Linked DNA regions of Methylobacillus flagellatus KT. The protein of the gene in region 2 interacts with the protein of the main gene of each other region in a pairwise test. Links are inferred from orthologs where the notes say so. Each region holds a gene or a part of one and is shown on either strand. Other genes may lie near its edges. The genes, in order: MFLA_RS08540 and topA.

The links.
Region 1: the proteins of topA (region 2) and MFLA_RS08540 interact in binary tests that used the Escherichia coli proteins (3 or more experiments, as listed by UniProt). The link is inferred for Methylobacillus flagellatus KT from one-to-one orthologs.

Annotation. Positions count from the first base shown.
Region 1 is NC_007947.1:1,777,927-1,786,196, reverse strand. Bases 1,664-4,360 are described here. They hold MFLA_RS08540 (IMPACT family protein), read left to right. Parts: upstream 1,664-2,580; coding sequence 2,581-3,141; downstream 3,142-4,360. Other genes in these bases: MFLA_RS08535 (OmpA family protein), read right to left, coding at 3,953-4,360; MFLA_RS08545 (helicase HerA-like domain-containing protein), read left to right, coding at 1,664-2,541. Outside these bases: MFLA_RS08550 (CysB family HTH-type transcriptional regulator), read left to right, coding at 29-967; more of MFLA_RS08545, read left to right, coding at 1,045-1,663; more of MFLA_RS08535, read right to left, coding at 4,361-4,597; MFLA_RS08530 (formylmethanofuran dehydrogenase subunit C), read right to left, coding at 4,783-5,592; fhcD (formylmethanofuran--tetrahydromethanopterin N-formyltransferase), read right to left, coding at 5,589-6,497; MFLA_RS08520 (formylmethanofuran dehydrogenase subunit A), read right to left, coding at 6,497-8,173; MFLA_RS08515 (formylmethanofuran dehydrogenase subunit B), read right to left, coding at 8,195-8,270.
Region 2 is NC_007947.1:235,465-244,184, forward strand. Bases 1,687-4,833 are described here. They hold topA (type I DNA topoisomerase), read right to left. Parts: upstream 4,456-4,833; coding sequence 1,918-4,455; downstream 1,687-1,917. Other genes in these bases: pbpG (D-alanyl-D-alanine endopeptidase), read left to right, coding at 1,687-1,813; ttcA (tRNA 2-thiocytidine(32) synthetase TtcA), read right to left, coding at 4,577-4,833. In the rest of the region: MFLA_RS01155 (hypothetical protein), read left to right, coding at 1-256; glycine cleavage system protein GcvH, read right to left, coding at 253-624; more of pbpG, read left to right, coding at 803-1,686; more of ttcA, read right to left, coding at 4,834-5,488; MFLA_RS01180 (pteridine reductase), read right to left, coding at 5,500-6,252; MFLA_RS01185 (class I SAM-dependent methyltransferase), read left to right, coding at 6,310-7,470; tRNA (guanosine(46)-N7)-methyltransferase TrmB, read left to right, coding at 7,500-8,216; yihA (ribosome biogenesis GTP-binding protein YihA/YsxC), read right to left, coding at 8,175-8,720. UniProt on the Escherichia coli protein: Releases the supercoiling and torsional tension of DNA, which is introduced during the DNA replication and transcription, by transiently cleaving and rejoining one strand of the DNA duplex.

The DNA.
Region 1 (8,270 bases), 1.5 Mb from region 2 along the record:
GTTATAAAACCAAGGCTGGGGATAACACATGAAAATACATCAATTGCGGTATATCCGTGAGGTCGCCCGTCAGGGCTTGAGTGTATCTCTTGCGGCTGATGCCTTGCACACTTCGCAGCCGGGTGTAAGCAAGCAGATCCAGCTGCTTGAGGACGAGCTCAACCTGCAGATATTCAAGCGCAATGGCAAGAGGCTGATCGGTGTCACTGAGCCGGGCAAGATTATACTGCAGTTGGCCGAGCGCGTCATGATCGAGATGGACAACATCAAGCGTGTCGGCGACGAGTTTTCTCATGAGGACTCGGGTACCCTGACCATTGCCACTACCCATACCCAGGCGCGTTACCGTTTGCCTGCGGCGGTAAAAGAGTTCATGCAGCGCTACCCCAAGGTCAAGCTGACCATCCATCAGGGCAATCCCACTCAGGTGGCCGAGCAGGTGCAGAAAGGCGAAGCGGATATCGGGATTGCGACGGAGTCCATCAGCAGTTATTCCGATCTGCTTTGCCTGCCTTGCTACCAATGGAACCGTTGCATCGTAATGCCGCAAGGCCACCCCTTGTTGGCGGAGCAACCCATCACACTGGAGAAAATCACGCGCTATCCCTTGATCACGTATGATTTTGCTTTTACCGGCGGCTCGTTGGTCAGCAAGGTTTTCGAGAAGGCCGGCCTGAACCCCAACGTGGTACTGACCGCAATCGATGCGGATGTGATCAAGACCTACGTCAATCTCGGGCTTGGTGTGGGCCTGGTTGCCAACATGGCCTATGACCCACAGCGTGATAGCCACTTGGCCATGCTGGATGTGAGCGATCTATTCCCGCCCAGCACAACTTATATCGGCTTGCGGCGCGACGCTTACCTGCGTGGGTATGCTTATGCTTTCATTGAGTTGTTGGCGCCGCATTACCCCCGCAAGGCAGTGGAGGCTGAGCTCAAGATTGGTTACAGCGCGCCGGAGTGATGGGCTGCAATGCGTTGTCGCTGGGTATTTCTGGTATTGTTGAGCCTCTGGTTCAATAGCGCAATTTTCGAGGTTGTATGACACCGACTCCTTTAGCCAAAAGCGCGGATTTCCTTTATCTACTCCCCAAAATGGCCAATCGTCATGGATTGGTCGCTGGCGCCACGGGAACAGGAAAGACAGTCACGCTGCAGAGCATTGCTGAAAGCTTTTCGCGTATGGGTGTGCCAGTATTCATGGCCGATGTCAAAGGCGACCTGGCCGGCATCAGTCAGGTTGGCGGCGGCAATGCCAGGATCGATGCGCGCGTTGCCCAGCTGGGCCTGACCGATTTTAGTTTTGCTGCTTGTCCCGTCACCTTCTGGGATGTCTTTGGCAAGCAGGGCCACCCGATCAGGACAACTATCGCCGAGATGGGGCCATTGTTGCTCGGGCGCATGCTCAACCTCAATGATGTGCAATCTGGCGTATTGACCGCCGTGTTCAAGATTGCCGATGACCATGGTTGGCTGCTGCTTGATCTCAAGGATCTGCGTGCGATGATTCAGCACGCTGCCGAAAATTCCACTCAATATAGCGCTCAGTATGGCAACATCTCCAGCGCCAGCGTAGGAGCGATCCAGCGCGCCTTGCTGCAGCTCGAGCATGAGGGGGCCGACCAGCTTTTCGGTGAGCCGGCCTTGAATCTGGACGATATGATGCAGACCGATCAAAAGGGCTGGGGTGTGGTGAATGTGCTGGCAGCCGATACTCTTTATCACTCCCCGAGAGTCTATGCGACCTTGCTGCTGTGGCTGTTGTCCGAACTGTTCGAGAAACTGCCGGAAGTCGGGGATCTGGACAAGCCAAAGCTGGCATTCTTCTTTGATGAGGCGCACCTGCTGTTCAATGACGCGCCGAAGTCCCTGCTCGACAAGATCGAGCAGGTCGTGAGATTGATTCGCTCCAAAGGTGTGGGCGTATATTTCGTTAGCCAGAACCCGCTCGATATTCCCGATGTCGTGCTCGGCCAATTGGGCAACCGCGTGCAGCACGCACTGCGTGCATTTACGCCACGAGATCAGAAAGCAGTCAAGGCGGCGGCCGAAACTTTCCGTGCTAACCCTGCAGTCAATGTCGGTGAGGTCATCACGGAACTTGCCGTAGGGGAGGCCTTGGTGTCATTCCTCGATGAGCAGGGCCGCCCAGCACCCGTGGAACGCGCATCCATCTGTCCACCTGGGAGTCGTATCGGTCCGGTCAGCGCTGCCGAGCGCGAGCAGCTGATCAAAAATTCCGTCATCTATGGACATTATGAAAACAGCATAGACCGGGAATCGGCCTATGAAATCCTCAAGGGCCGGGCAACAGAAGTGCCTGTCGAGCAAGATGAAGCCGACGACAACAGTTTTGATTGGGGGGACTTGTTCGGCGGCGGTGCAGGAGCGCAAGGCAAGGGCAAGAAGTCGACCAGCCGTCAAGGTGTACTGGAAACTGCTGCCAAAAGCGCTGCGCGTGCAATTGGCTCTGAATTGGGGCGGCAGGTATTGCGCGGAGTGCTGGGCTCCATTCTCGGGGGTAAGCGCCGCAAGTAGCCCGTGAAATCAAGTGCTCAGTGGTAAAGGTCGGATAGTTTGCAGATTATCGTACAGCCAGGTCAGGCAGAACAGACCATCAACAAATCCCGTTTTGTTGCAATCGCGGAATATTGTGCGGATGAGCGTGCCGTCAGCATGGCATTGCGTCGCCTGGCAGCAGCTCACCAGAGCGCGCATCATCTCGCCTATGCATTCCGCCTCAAGACCCCCCAAGGCATTGTGCAGCGCTTCAGCGATGCGGGCGAACCATCTGGTACGGCGGGCAAGCCGGTGCTGCAATTCCTCGAAGGCCGAGACCTTATCAATGTCTGCGTCGGCGTGATTCGTTATTACGGCGGCATCAACCTCGGCACCGGCGGCCTTGTCCGCGCTTATGGCGGCACGGCGAAAATGGCGCTTGATGCTGCGGAAACCGGACCTTTTGTCGAAATGCAGAAGATCCGCATCGAGCTTGATTACAAGCAACTGGATATGTTCATGCGGGAAATCGCCAAAATGAATGGCGAAATCCTCGACAAGGCATTTGGGGAGTTTGTTACCGTGATTGCCACGGTGCCAGCGAGCGAGATTCCGGGGTTGCAGCAGAAATACGGGTAGTTGTGGTGTCTAGAATGTCAACCTGCCACCTGGGGCAGGTTTGTTGATACTGTGCGCTACGTCAACTTGTATTGTCAGAGAAAATTTCTGCGAGGACAGCTATGTATGTCTCCCCAAGGCCAACTGTTACCGCTCTTGAGGTTGCGGCAGAAATAACGCCACCGGCAATAGTTCCGACGCCAGGGAGGAACGTTCATACGTTAATGACTATGGTTCTACCGATGAATGTAGACCCTCCTGCGCAAATAGCAGATGTAATCAAAAAGCTCAATTTGCTTTTAATAGATCAAGCCCAAAGACGGAAGTGATGCCAGTCATCATTCCAATCTGAATTGAAGCCACTATTTCAGCGACGCAGAATGAGATAGGGTTTGCACCAGCTGCGGCAGTGGCAATTGCTGCTCCAACTACAATTTTATGTGCTTGTCCTTTCGTCTAGGCTAGGATTGGTCTTCTGCGCTGCAGCTAAAGCCCTCCGCTTTCTCTCTGAGATAACCTCAGGGGTTAGCTCTATCAGGCAGGCTCTCAAGCCCCATTGGCTTTAATACATATCCATCATCTAATTCTTCTGGAATAGTTCTAACGCGAATTACATTTTTTGACTCTGGAATTAAGCTAAGAACTTCGTTCTTGAACCCATTCTCACTTCTGGCCTTGGTTATTACAGTCATTGGCGGGGCATGCTTTGAAAGCATGTTGTGCAGGTCAGTCCCAACAAAAAAGGGCTTTATCCATGAAATAACCCCGCATATTAGGTTGAATATACGGGGCTTTCATCGGATGTATGCCAATAAAGTCAGGCGAGGCAAGCTTACTGTGCGGGCGCAGGCTCCGCGACAAAAATCTCCACGCGGCGGTTCTTGGCACGGTTGGCTGGCGTGTCGTTGCTGACCAGCGGTTCGCGGGAGCCGCGGCCGTCGATGGTGAAGCGGCTGGCGGCGATACCGCGCGCGATGAGGTAGTCACGGGTGTTAGCCGCGCGGTTCACGGACAGTGGATTGTTGATGGCGTCAGAGCCAGTATTGTCAGTGTGGCCGATGATGGTGACCAGGGTGTTGGGGTTGTTCTTCAGGGTAGTGGCGAAGTTGTCCAGCACGACCCGGAAGTTGGGTTCGATATCGGCCTTGCCGGAAGCGAAGGAGATGTCGCTGGGAATGCTCAGCTTGAGTTGGTTGTCTTCGGTCTGGCTGACTTCGACACCGGTATCCTTGGTGGCTTCTTCCATCTGGCGTTTCTGCTCTTCCATGCGCTTGGACCAGACGTTACCGGCAAGGGCGCCTGCACCTGCGCCTACTGCAGCGCCGATGGCGGCACCTTTACCTTTGCCGGCAATGGCGCCGACGACAGCACCCGCGCCCGCACCGATGGCAGCGCCTTTCTGGGTTCCTGACATGTTGGCACAGCCGCTCATGGCCAGAGTTGCGATCAAGGTGGTGATGGTGATATTGGTTTTCATGGTGTTCCTTTTTTATATGTTGTCTTCAAGCATATGGCTGCCCTGCTGGATGGCCGGGCAGCGATGATTTGAGCAGCTTAGATGCCACTGGGTTCATGACAAAGCAGATTGACAATTGTTGATGTTCTGGCATGAAAAAGCCCGGCCAGTGGATGGCACGGGCTTTGGTGATGTAGCTGAGTTGGTTACTGGTTGAAGACCAGGATTTCGCCCTTGCCGTCGTTGGCGATGTCGCCGGCATAGCGTTGCACGCGGTTCTGGTTGAGCGTGGCAAACTTGCTCGGCAGGTCGCGGAACGATTTGAACATCAGGCTGAGGTAGGGCAGGGTGTGGGTGCCGCAGTCCTGCAAGGTGGCATGCAGCTTGGGTTCCTGCTTCAGCAGCAGGGTGCCGCGGCGCATGCCGTAGCCTACGTATTCGCCGACACTGCCTAGTACGCCGATGGTGCCAGCCAGCATACGCGAGGCGAGATATGCGCCGGCATTGCCCTCGATGAGGATGATGCCGCGACGCATCTGGTCGCCTGCGCGCTCGCCGACATTGCCGCTGATGAGTACCATGCCGCCCTTCATGCCCTTGCGGTCGCCGGGTAGTGCTGCGGCGAGAAAGTCGCCGACATTGCCCTTGACCTCGATCAGCCCACCCGCCAGGCCACTGGCAAGGAATGCGTCGGCATCACCGTTGAGCACAATGTGGCCGTTACGCATCTGCAGGCCGAGATAGGAACCGGCACCACCGTTGACAGTGATGCGGCCTGATTTCATCTGGCTGCCGATGAAGTCCAGCTTGCCATTGGCGTTGTTGAAAACGATGTCTGCGGCATCGTCGCCCGAAATATCGAACAAGCTGTCCGCGCGTAATTTCTCGCGGCCGCTATCCAGCAGGATGGCACCGATGTCTGTCAGGCTCTTGCCTGCCAGGTTGTCAGGGATGAGCGGGGACAGGTCGACCCGTTGCTGTAATGTTGTGTTGAGAGTGAAGGTCAAAGCGCTCATGCCATGATCTCCCTTAGTTTGAAGTGATAGGGTCCGAGTTTGCCTCCGTAGTTGCCGGCGGAAATGCGCTTGATGCCATTCTTGGCGCCGAGCTCGCATGCGGCGGCGATGCCTGCGCGCATGGCAACACGAATGTCGGGGTCGGTAAGGCCGTCGATCACGATTTCCATCACCGATTCGATCTCGGGCGAAAGCTCGGTCTTGGTGATGCCCTTGAGTGTGGGGCAGAAGGCATCGTTGGTCGACGCGATCAATGCCTTGTACTTGGAGCCGACCTTGGAGCCGGAACGCACGACGCCACCTGGGAACGGCATGATGACATTGGGAATTTTGCTCATGGCATCGATTGCGGCTTCGCATGCGGCGAGCGCCTGCGGCTGGGATTCCGCCAGAATCAGGAAATTGCCGCCGCCGACAGAGCGGATCATGCCTGTGGTTTCCTCAGTGAGGAACTCGCCGTCCATGACCGGTACGCGCCAGTAGCGCTTGCCATTGAATACCTTGGAAATCTGGAAGCCGTCGCCAAAAAAGCGCAGGTTCTTGCCGAGGTTGATCCTGGTGATCTCTGGATAGCCTTCGTCAATGCCCGAGAATGCTGCCGCAGTGGGACAGGTCAGCACACATTGGCCCATACGGGTTTCGAGTTGCTTGATCAATACCGCGCTGCTCATGGCAAACATGAGGATGGAGACACCCGGGCGGCCATCCGGTGTTTCTTCCGGGGTGAGCTCACGCTCGATGCCCGCTTCCACGCCGCAGGCAATCACCGAGGTAGCGAAGCCGGTCATGGCGCGCGCTGCGTTGTAGGCCCAGCGCAGATTCTGCGCGGTGATGATGACACGGGTGCCGCGCATGCCGAAGGCTTCGGCAAAGGTGTCGTCTATGGTTACGCCGTTGATAATCATTATGCTGTCTTCTCCCTGCGACCCTTGGCTTCCTGAACAATGACCTTGCCGCGGCCGCCGTCTTCAAGCTCGGCGGCGTTGACCTTGTAATTTTCCATGTTCATGGTGTGATAGCGGTCGAAATATTGCTTGAGATCCTTTTCAATGCTGCGATCGAAATCCGGCTTGACCGTATGCGTACTGCCCCAGGTGACTTTAACTACCTGGCCATCCTTGACCACTAGTTCGCCATCCTTGAACACATAGTCAGGCTTGGAGAACATGGCTTCGCGATCCGGATTGTCGGTGTAGACCGTAATGTCGGCGGCGCCGCCAGCGCCGAGATGGCCGCGGTCGTGCAGACCGACCAGTTTGGCCGCGCCGGCGCGCGTCATGATGGCGATTTCATAAAGGCTGTATTCGCGATCGATCGAGGTCAGCGTGCTCATGGCCTGGGCATCCAGGTTAAGCTTGGCGAACATGTCGTTGCGGAAACTCTTGTCCATCAGCAGGCGGATCAGGTGCGGATAGCTGGTGAAAGGTGCGCCGTTCGGGTGATCGGTGGTAAGGAAGATGCGCCATGGGTCTTCCGTCAGCAGGAAGATTTCCAGGCCGATCGCCCATTGCAATGCGTTGACGAAGTTCTTGTCCTTGTACTTGAACGGTACGACGCCGCAACCGGAGTCGCATTCGATATCCATGAGTACGGCCTTGTTCGGGTGTGCGTGACCGGCGTTGGCATACTGGCGCATGGTGTCGCCGGAAGCGGTGACGGTCTGGCCGAACAGGATCTGCCCGACGTCGGCGGAGACGTTCTTGTGCTTATTCAATGCCTCAGCAACTGCTGCTGCGCCCGAGGAGAACTTGCGGTCGCCCTCGGTGCCGTAGCTGTGGAACTGGATATGAGTAAGGTGGACTGGGTAGCCTTCCACGGCGCCCATGGTCTTGAGCGTGGTTTCGACGTTGCCGGGTACGCCGAGGTTGTTGCCGTGCACATGCAGCGGGTGGGCAATGCCCAGTTCGTAGACGGCGCGCGTCAGGGCCTGCAGCACTTCGCGTGGTGTTACCTGGTAATGCACGTTCTGTTCATCCAGATTCAATGCACGCTGGTTGAACTTGAAGGCGTTGATGCCGCCGGGATTGACCACCTTGATGCCGATGGCCTGTGTGGCATGAAGTATCCAGGCAACGTAGTCGTTAATCGCATTCTGATCCTTCTTTGCTGCCAGCATGCGCAGGAAATAGTCGTCGCTGCCCAGCATGGCGTAGCCACCCTTATCCAGAATGGGGATATCGCACATTTCTAGGTGAGACTGGCGCGCATTGACCGGGGAAAGCGCTGGCTCGAAGCCTGCGGTGTAACCCATTTCTGCGTAGCGATAGCCGGTGTTCAATGTAGAGGGGGCCGCATGGCCACAACCGGCACGGCAAGCTGCCGTATGTGTGGTGGCGGAGCCGCGGTGATCCTCAGGCAGCATTAGGCGGGCAATATTGACCTTACCGCCGCCGATATGGGTATGCATGTCGATTGCGCCCGCCATGACTACCTTGCCGCGTAGGTCGTATTCCTGGTCGATGGTGTCGTGATCGCCGGGACGGTCGATGATGCGGCCGTCTCGGATGTAGATGTCCATGACTTTGCCGTCAATTTGGTGCGCAGGATCATAGACCCGGCCACCTGTCAGTTTAATCAGCATGTTTCTAGTTCCTTGACTTGCTTAATCGGCCTTGAGTGCTGACTCTATGGCAGAGAGCACATCGGCGAGAGTGGGCAGGTTGGTGTCGCGCAGTTTA
Region 2 (8,720 bases):
GCCAGCGGATGAGGACGTGGAGCATCCTAGAGATGTTTCGAGCGAGCAGGAAACGGAGCATCCGCCATTGCTGCTGGCGCGTCGAGAACTGGCTGAGGCAGTGATTGCCGATATGCAGCCGGTGATTGCCCAGGCCATTCAGGAGGCCTTGGCAAAGGAAATGCAAGCATTGACTCCCAGGCTCAGTGCCGAGGTCGAGCGTGTATTGGCTGATAGTTTCAGGGAGCGCGTGCTCCAGGTGTTGAAAAAGGATTAGCCCAGCAGTGCTCTGTATTCAGCTGCACTTAGCAGTCCCGTAGGTGCATGCTCAGGCTCGAAGGAAAAAATCCAGGCATCGTAAGGCCTGTCGTTGATCTCTTCCGGTGTAATTTGCAGGGCTTCATTGATGGCGGTTACGGTACCATCGAGAGGGGCATGCAGGTCGGAACCGGTCTTGACAGATTCTACCAGTCCGCAAGGCTGGCCTGCGGATAGGCGGGTTCCCGGCTTAGGGGCCTCGACATATACGATATCGCCCAGCAAATCCTGGGCATGGTCGGTAATGCCGGCGAGCCAATGGCCGTTCTCGTCTGGACGTACCCACAGATGTTCGGCAGTGTATTGCAGGTTTTCAGGAATATTCATGAAAAGCTCAGGGGAATGATGTCGGCATATTTTCTCATAAACCAGTGAAACCGATACAGAGGCAGATTTTTTTATCTTTCTTCTATTAAGAAAATATATAAACTTCCGTTGCTATGTTAATGACAAATCAAATCTTTTTGGATATTATTTTTTCGATCATTGACGGGGCGGGTGTGACATGAAGCGTATCATCACATTATGGCTGACCATGCTGGCATTGTGTATGCCGCCGGTCTTGGCCTGTGCAGCGGAGAAAAAGCCGCAGAAATCTGCAGCCAGCAAAACCAAGGCGAGTAACAAAACCGTTGCCAATAAGAAAGCGGCGGTAGCAAAGAAAAATGAAGCCAGCGGCAGGATCATCAGTACCATACGTTCCAACAGTGCTGTTGCCACAGCCAGCCCTAGCGTGTTCAAGGATGAGGATGCGGGCTTAAAGCTGGCTTCCAGCAAGGCCATGATCGTGAATCAGGAGTCCGGCGAGGTTTTGTTTGCCAAGGGAACAGATATCGCTGCGCCGATTGCTTCTCTGACCAAGCTGATGACGGCAATGGTGGTGCTGGATGCCCAGCAGGATATGAATGAAAAGCTGAGAATCACGCGGGAAGACATTGACACCCTCAAGGGAACCGGCTCGCGGATGCCGATCGGGGCGACCCTGACAAGGGCAGAAATGCTGCAGCTTGCCTTGATGGCCTCAGAAAACCGAGCAGCTTCAGCGCTGGGCCGTCATTATCCGGGGGGGCTCAATGCATTTGTCGCTGCGATGAATGCCAAGGCCCTGCAATTGGGCATGCTGCATTCGCGTTTTGCCGACCCGACCGGGTTGAATAGCGCAAATGTTTCCACTGCTGAGGATCTGGTCAAGATGGTGCGCGCTGCATACCAATATCCCGAGATCCGCCATGTATCGACCACTACCGCCTATGCCGTGCCAGTCAATGGCGCGCGCGCGCCATTGCATTATGTGAATAGCAATGTACTGGTACGCAACAGCGACTGGGTGATCGGCTTGTCCAAGACCGGCTACATCAATGAGGCTGGCCGCTGTCTGGTGATGCAGGCGGAGGTTGGTGGCCAGCCCCTGATCATTGTGCTGCTGGATTCATTCAGCAAGAATGCCCGGGTAGGCGACGCACAGAAAATCCGCAAGTGGATAGAAAGTAGCAATAACCATCGCGATGCAAGCTGATGTGGCGATTCCTGAATAAATAAAAAGCGGCCTTGGCCGCTTTTTATTTATTCAGGCCCTATTGGTGCGTGATGGGCTGTGAGATGGATAGCGTATTGAGGAGGCTATTCGCTCTCGCCCGCCGATGCTTTTTTCCTGCGAGTCGTTGTAGCCGCCTTCTTGGTGCTGCTTGTCTTTTTCGCAGTAGTAGTCTTGGCCTTCTTGGCCGGAGCATCTTTTGCCGCCTTGGCTGATAGCAGCTCCAGGGCCTGCTCCATGGTCAGGGTTTCCGGTTCCTGGCCCTTGGGCAAGGTGGCGCGCAACTTGCCGTGTTGCACATAAGGGCCGAAGCGTCCAGCATAGATGGCAATATTACCCGTGCCGTCCGGGTGGTTGCCCAGCTCCTTGATGGGCGCTGCGCCGGCATTGGCCTGCGCCAGCAGTTCGATAGCACGTGCCAGGTCAATATCGAAAACACTCTCGCTCTTGGGAATAGACTTGAACTTGCCATCGTGGTTGACGTAAGGCCCAAAGCGTCCGATATTGGCGACCACTTTCTTGCCCGTTTCGGGATGCTGGCCCAAGTCACGCGGCAATGCAATGAGCTTGAGCGCCGTTTCCATATCCAGGCTGGAAACAGGGATTTCCTTGGGGATGCTGACGCGCTTGGGTTTCTTCTTGCTGTCTGCCTCGGGCAGGCCGATCTGCAGGTAGGGACCATAAGGACCATTCAGCAGCAGGATGTCCTTGCCGCTCTCGGGTTCCTGCCCAATGACCGTAGGCTCATTGTTGTTGGCATTCGCGTTCGGGTTACGGATATAGTCGCACTCGGGATAGCCCGAGCAGCCGATGAATTTTCCGAAGCGGCCCAAGCGGGACTGCAACGGTTTGCCGCATTTGGGGCATGCCTCATCGAGCATTTCAACGCCGGGGCGCTCCACGTTGCTTTTTTCATGAATTTGGTTGTTGAAGCCTTGCCAGAATTCATTGAGAACGGGAATCCATTCGCGCTCACCCTCCGCGATGTCATCCAGCTCATTTTCCAGGTTGGCGGTAAAACCGTAGTCCACATAGCGGGTAAAATGCTCGGTAAGGAATTTGTTTACCACGCGGCCAACATCAGTAGGGATGAAGCGTTTCTTGTCCAGCACTACATATTCGCGATCTTGCAGCGTGGAAATGATGCTGGCATAAGTCGAGGGGCGTCCAATGCCATATTCCTCAAGTGCCTTGACCAGGCTGGCCTCGGAATAGCGCGGGGGTGGTTCTGTGAAATGCTGATCCCCGTATATTTTCTGCACGGCGAGCACTTCGCCGGTTTCGAGGTGCGGCAGCTTGCTTTCGCCTTCCTCTTCCTCGTCGTCCACCCCCTCCATGTAAACCGCAATAAAACCCGGAAATATCAGTGTCTGGCCTGTGGCACGGAACAGGTTGGCATCGGATCCAACGGCGAGATCAATGCTGACGGCATCGAATTTGGCCTGGGTCATCTGGCAAGCCAGTGCACGCTTCCAGATCATCTCATACAACCTGAACTGCTCGTCAGTGAGGAACGCACGCATGCTGGCCGGAGTGCGTGAGATGTCGGTCGGACGTATCGCTTCATGCGCCTCCTGTGCGTTCTTGGCCTTGGTCTTGTACATGATCGGGGACTTGGGCAGATATTCGGCGGCAAAATTCTGCTTGATATAGTCGCGGATCTGCATGACTGCCTCGGTCGCTAGGCTGAAGCTGTCGGTACGCATATAGGTGATCAAGCCCATCGTGCCACTACCGATGTCGATACCTTCGTACAATTGCTGGGCGACCCGCATGGTGCGGCTGGTGGTGAAGCCGAGCTTGCGCACGGCTTCCTGCTGCAGGGTGGATGTCGTGAATGGGGCGGCCGGGCTGCGGCTGCGCTGTTTTTTCTCGACGCGGGAGACGGTGGTCTTGCCTGCACTCACGGCAAGCAGCTTGCCGACGACTTCCTGTTGCTGTGCTTGGTTGGTAATGGTGAACTGCTCTACCTTCTTGCCTTCAAGTTGCACCAGCTTGGCATCGAACACATGCTGGTGCTTGGCGGATTCCAGATGGATGGTCCAGTATTCCTGGCTCTTGAATGCCTCGATCTCAAGCTCGCGCTCGACGATCAGGCGCAATGCCGGGCTTTGCACGCGGCCGGCGGACAAGCCACGGCGAATCTTCTTCCACAACAAAGGCGACAGGTTGAAGCCAACCAGGTAATCCAGTGCCCGACGTGCCTGCTGGGCATTGACCAGCGGCATGGAAATGTCACGTGGTTCTTCGATCGCGTTCTGTACGGCATTTTTGGTGATTTCGTGGAACACGACGCGCTTGATCAGCTTGTCTTTGAGCAGTTTCTTGCTTTTGAGGATCTCGGCAATGTGCCAGGAAATGGCTTCCCCTTCGCGGTCCGGGTCGGTGGCGAGGTAGATGGCATCGGCAGTCTTGACCGCCTTGGCAATGGCATCCACATGGCGTGCGTTGCGGTCGATCACTTCATATTTCATGGCAAAGTCATGATCCGGATCGACGGCCCCGGTCTTGGGAACCAGGTCACGGACGTGCCCATATGAGGCCAAAACCTCAAAATCCTTGCCCAGGTATTTTTTCAGGGTCTTGGCCTTGGATGGCGATTCGACGATCAGCAGTTTTGACATGGACACATGACTTGTGGGATGCAGAGCGGCAGATGATAAGAGTAAATCGCCCGCTGCACAAGAAATCACTGTAAATTTAGATGCTTGCCGCTGATCTTTTCTTGAAGGGTGGAACGAGCTGTCAGGCGATATTGCGTTTGAACTCGATGCGGAAACCTTCGCTGGAAACCAGGCTCAAGGCCGGATTGCTTTCTTTATCAATATCGCCGAACAGCGGATCTTCATCCTCGGCCTTGCTCTGCGACATGTGCTTGAAATCATAGAGGTCGGTATCGGCGAGGTGCGAGGGTTCGACATTGCAGATGGCGCGAAAGATATTGTTGACGCGGCCCGGTTGCTCCCGCTCCCAGGCTTGCAGCATGTCCTTGACCTTCTGTCGTTGCAGATTCTCCTGGGAGCCGCAGAGGTCGCAGGGAATGATGGGGAAGTCCATCCCACGTGCATAACTGGCGATGTCCTTCTCGGCACAATAGGCGAGCGGACGGATCACGTGGAACTCTCCCTTGTTGGTGGCAAGCTTGGGTGGCATGGCTTTCATCTTGGCACCAAAAAACATATTGAGGAACAGCGTTTCCACGATGTCGTCACGATGATGACCCAATGCGATTTTATTTGCGCCCAGTTCTTGTGCCGTGCGGTAGATGATGCCACGGCGCAGCCGTGAGCAAAGGGAGCAGGTCGTCTTGCCTTCTGGGATCTTCTCCTTGACGATGGAGTAGGTGTCGGCCTCGACAATACGATGATCGACGCCCAGTTGTTCCAGATAGGCAGGCAGGATGTGAGCTGGAAAGCCCGGCTGTTTCTGGTCCAGGTTCATGGCGATCAGCTTGAAGTTGACGGGTGCGCGCTCCTGCAACGCCAGCAGCATCATGAGCATGGTATAGGAGTCCTTGCCGCCGCTCATGCAGACGAGAATGGTGTCGCCGTCTTCGATCATGTTGTAGTCGCCTATAGCTTTGCCAGTGGCGCTGATGAGGCTGTTGCGCAATTTGAGGAAGCTGTTGGAGGCATTGTCGGGATAATGTTTGATCATGATGGAATGATTTAAAGGTTGAGTGAACGTCCGCCATCGACGGCGATCACGTGTCCGGTGATGAAAGGCGCGTCCTGCAACAGGAAGCGCACCGCCTTGGCGACATCGTCACCCTCGCCGATGCGTTTCAGCAGTGTCTGGGAGATGACGCGCTGGCGGTATACTTCGTCGAACTGCGGGTTGTTTTCAGGCCATAACACTGGTCCGGGGGCGACAGCGTTGACCCTGACCTCCGGCGCCAATTCGTGCGCCAATGACTTGGTCAGTGTCACCAGACCTGCTTTGGCAACACTGTAAACGATATATCCTTTTTTCGGGCGCTCTACATGCGTGTCCGTGATATTGATGATGGTGCCGTGCGTTTTCTTGAGCTCGGGGGCGGCAGCCTGCGACAGGAACAATGGTGCCTTGAGATTGGGGCCGATCAGGTCTTCCCATTGGTCTTCGGTGATGCTGCCCAGCTCGCTGGGGTAGTAGCTGGAAGCGTTATTGATAAGGGCGTCCAGACGGCCGAAGTGGCGCACGGTCTCCTGTACCAGCTTGGGCAATACGCTTAACCGCAACAAGTCCCCCTGGATGATGGCGACAGAGTTAGGGCGTTGCAGATTCAGCTCGGATTGCAAGGTGCGCGCTTCATCGTCCGAGCTGCGGTAATGGATCATCAGGCTGGCGCCTTCAGCATGCAGCAGGCGGCAGATGGCCGCGCCCACCCTCCTGGCACCGCCAGTAATCAAAACCACCTTGCTGTCCAGGGATGCATCCACCAAATGTTCCAGATCGCGTCAAAATTCAGGAATAACTTGGCATTATAATCCAATACCATGAATATCTCCGCCTTGCCTGTCCCCGATGCAGACGCTATCAAGCATAGTGCACAGCTGATCGCACTCATTCGCCAAGAGGTGGTTGATGCAGGGGGGTGGGTCAGTTTTGCCCGGTATATGGAGCTGGCGTTGTATGCGCCTGGCCTGGGCTATTACAGTGCGGGCGCGCAGAAATTCGGTGTGGCTGGCGACTTTGTGACAGCGCCGGAAATGACGCCGTTGTTCGGCCAGACCCTGGCGCGACAGGTAATGGCGGTGTTGACGCAGACTGGCGGCAGTATTCTTGAGCTGGGCGCAGGGCGAGGCAAGCTGGCTGCTGTCATGCTTGAGGAGTTGCAGCTTGCCAACGCGCTGCCCGAGCGATATGAGATCCTGGAAGTGAGTGCGGGGTTGAGAAGTGTGCAGCAGCAATATCTGCAGTCTGTTCTGGCGCCCGCGCTCTATGCACGTGTTGCGTGGCTGGACAGCTTGCCAGAGGCGTTTACAGGCGTTGTGCTTGCAAACGAGGTGCTTGATGCCGTGCCTGTACATCTCGTACGGAAAGAAGAAGCAGGTTGGCAGGAGCTGGGGGTGGCTTTGAATCAGGAGGGGAACTTGATGCTGGCGTCCCGGCCCCTGGTGGATGCCGGCCTGGTCAGTGGAATCGAAGTGCTTGCATTGCCGGAATACTACCAGACGGAGACCAGTCCTGCAGCGCGGGCGCTGGTGGCAAGCCTGGCACAGTGCCTGCAGGAAGGTGTGCTGCTGTTTATCGACTACGGGTTCCCACGGGCGGAGTACTACCACCCGCAACGTCACCAGGGCACCCTGATGTGCCACTATCGCCATTATGCCCACCAAGACCCCTTGCTGTACCCGGGCTTGCAGGACTTGACCGCCCACGTTGATTTTTCTGCCGTGGCAGAAGCGGGCATTGGGAACGGGCTCCATTTGCTGGGATATTGCACGCAGGCGCAGTTCCTGATCAATTGCGGGATTACCGAGCTGATGTCACGTGTGCCGGCGCATGACCTGATGCGGTATGCGCCACTGGCAAGCGCGGCGCAGAAGCTATTGTCACCTGCCGAAATGGGTGAACTGTTCAAGGTGATTGCGCTGGGTCGGCACGTGCAGCCGCTTTCGGGTTTTGTTCGCGGTGACCGTTCCCATACCCTATAATCGCGGTTTTTTTCAGTGATTGAATCGGCATGGCTCAAGAGATGACAGGCAATGAAAATATCGGCAAGGAGGAGCTTGCAAGACGCCCGATCCGCAGCTTCGTGTTGCGCCAGGGCCGACTGACGCACGCCCAGCAGCGCGCATTGGACGAGCTGATGCCGGTGTTCGGGGTGCCCTATGCCCCTGTCATTCTGGACCTGGATTCGCTATTCGGCCGAGAAGGGAGCCCTAAAGTCCTGGAAATTGGCTTCGGCATGGGGGATAGCACGGCCAAGATTGCCCAGAGCCAACCGGAGTGCGATTTTATCGGCGTGGAAGTGCACACGCCAGGGGTAGGCAGCCTGCTCAAGCAGATTGGAGAATTGCAGCTGAACAACCTGCGCATCATCCAGCACGATGCGGTGGAAGTGCTGCAGCATATGATCGCCGACGCCAGCCTGGACGGCGTGCACATATTCTTTCCCGATCCCTGGCATAAGAAGCGCCACCACAAGCGCCGGCTGATCCAGGCGGCGTTCGTCAAACTGCTATGCAGCAAAATGAAGGCGGGCGCTTACTTGCATGTGGCGACGGACTGGCAGGAGTATGCGGAGTGGGTGCTGGATATCCTGCAGCAAGAGCCCTTGCTAGAGAATACGGCGCAGAGTTATGCGCCCAAGCCGGACTATCGCCCGCTGACCAAGTTCGAGAACCGTGGCATCAAGCTAGGCCACGGCGTCTGGGACATCATCTTCCGGCGCAAATAACCAGCGCCCGATCACGGTTTCGGCCTCTTCCACGCCTTGCTTCTTCAGGCTGGAGAACAATTGCACGCTGCAGTTGCCCCAGCTGGCCTCCAGTTCTTTCCTGACCTGTTGCAATGTCTGGTTGGCTGCCTGGCGCGACAGCTTGTCTGCCTTGGTGAGCAGGGCGTGGATGGGCTTGCCGCTCGGGCTGTACCAATTCAGCATCTGGCGGTCCAGTGGGGTGAGGGGGTGGCGACAGTCCATCACCAGCACCAGCCCGCCGATGCAGGGGCGCTGGCTCAGGTAGCTGGCCAGTGTAAGCTGCCAGTGCTTGCGCACGGCTTCTGGCACCTTGGCGTAACCGTACCCTGGCAAGTCCACCAGGAAGCGGTCATTGCCCAGGCTGAAAAAATTGATGAGCTGGGTGCGCCCGGGCTGTTTGCTCACGAAGGCCAGGCGGTTATGGTTGGCCAGTGTGTTCAATGCACTGGATTTACCGGCGTTCGAGCGCCCTGCAAATACCAC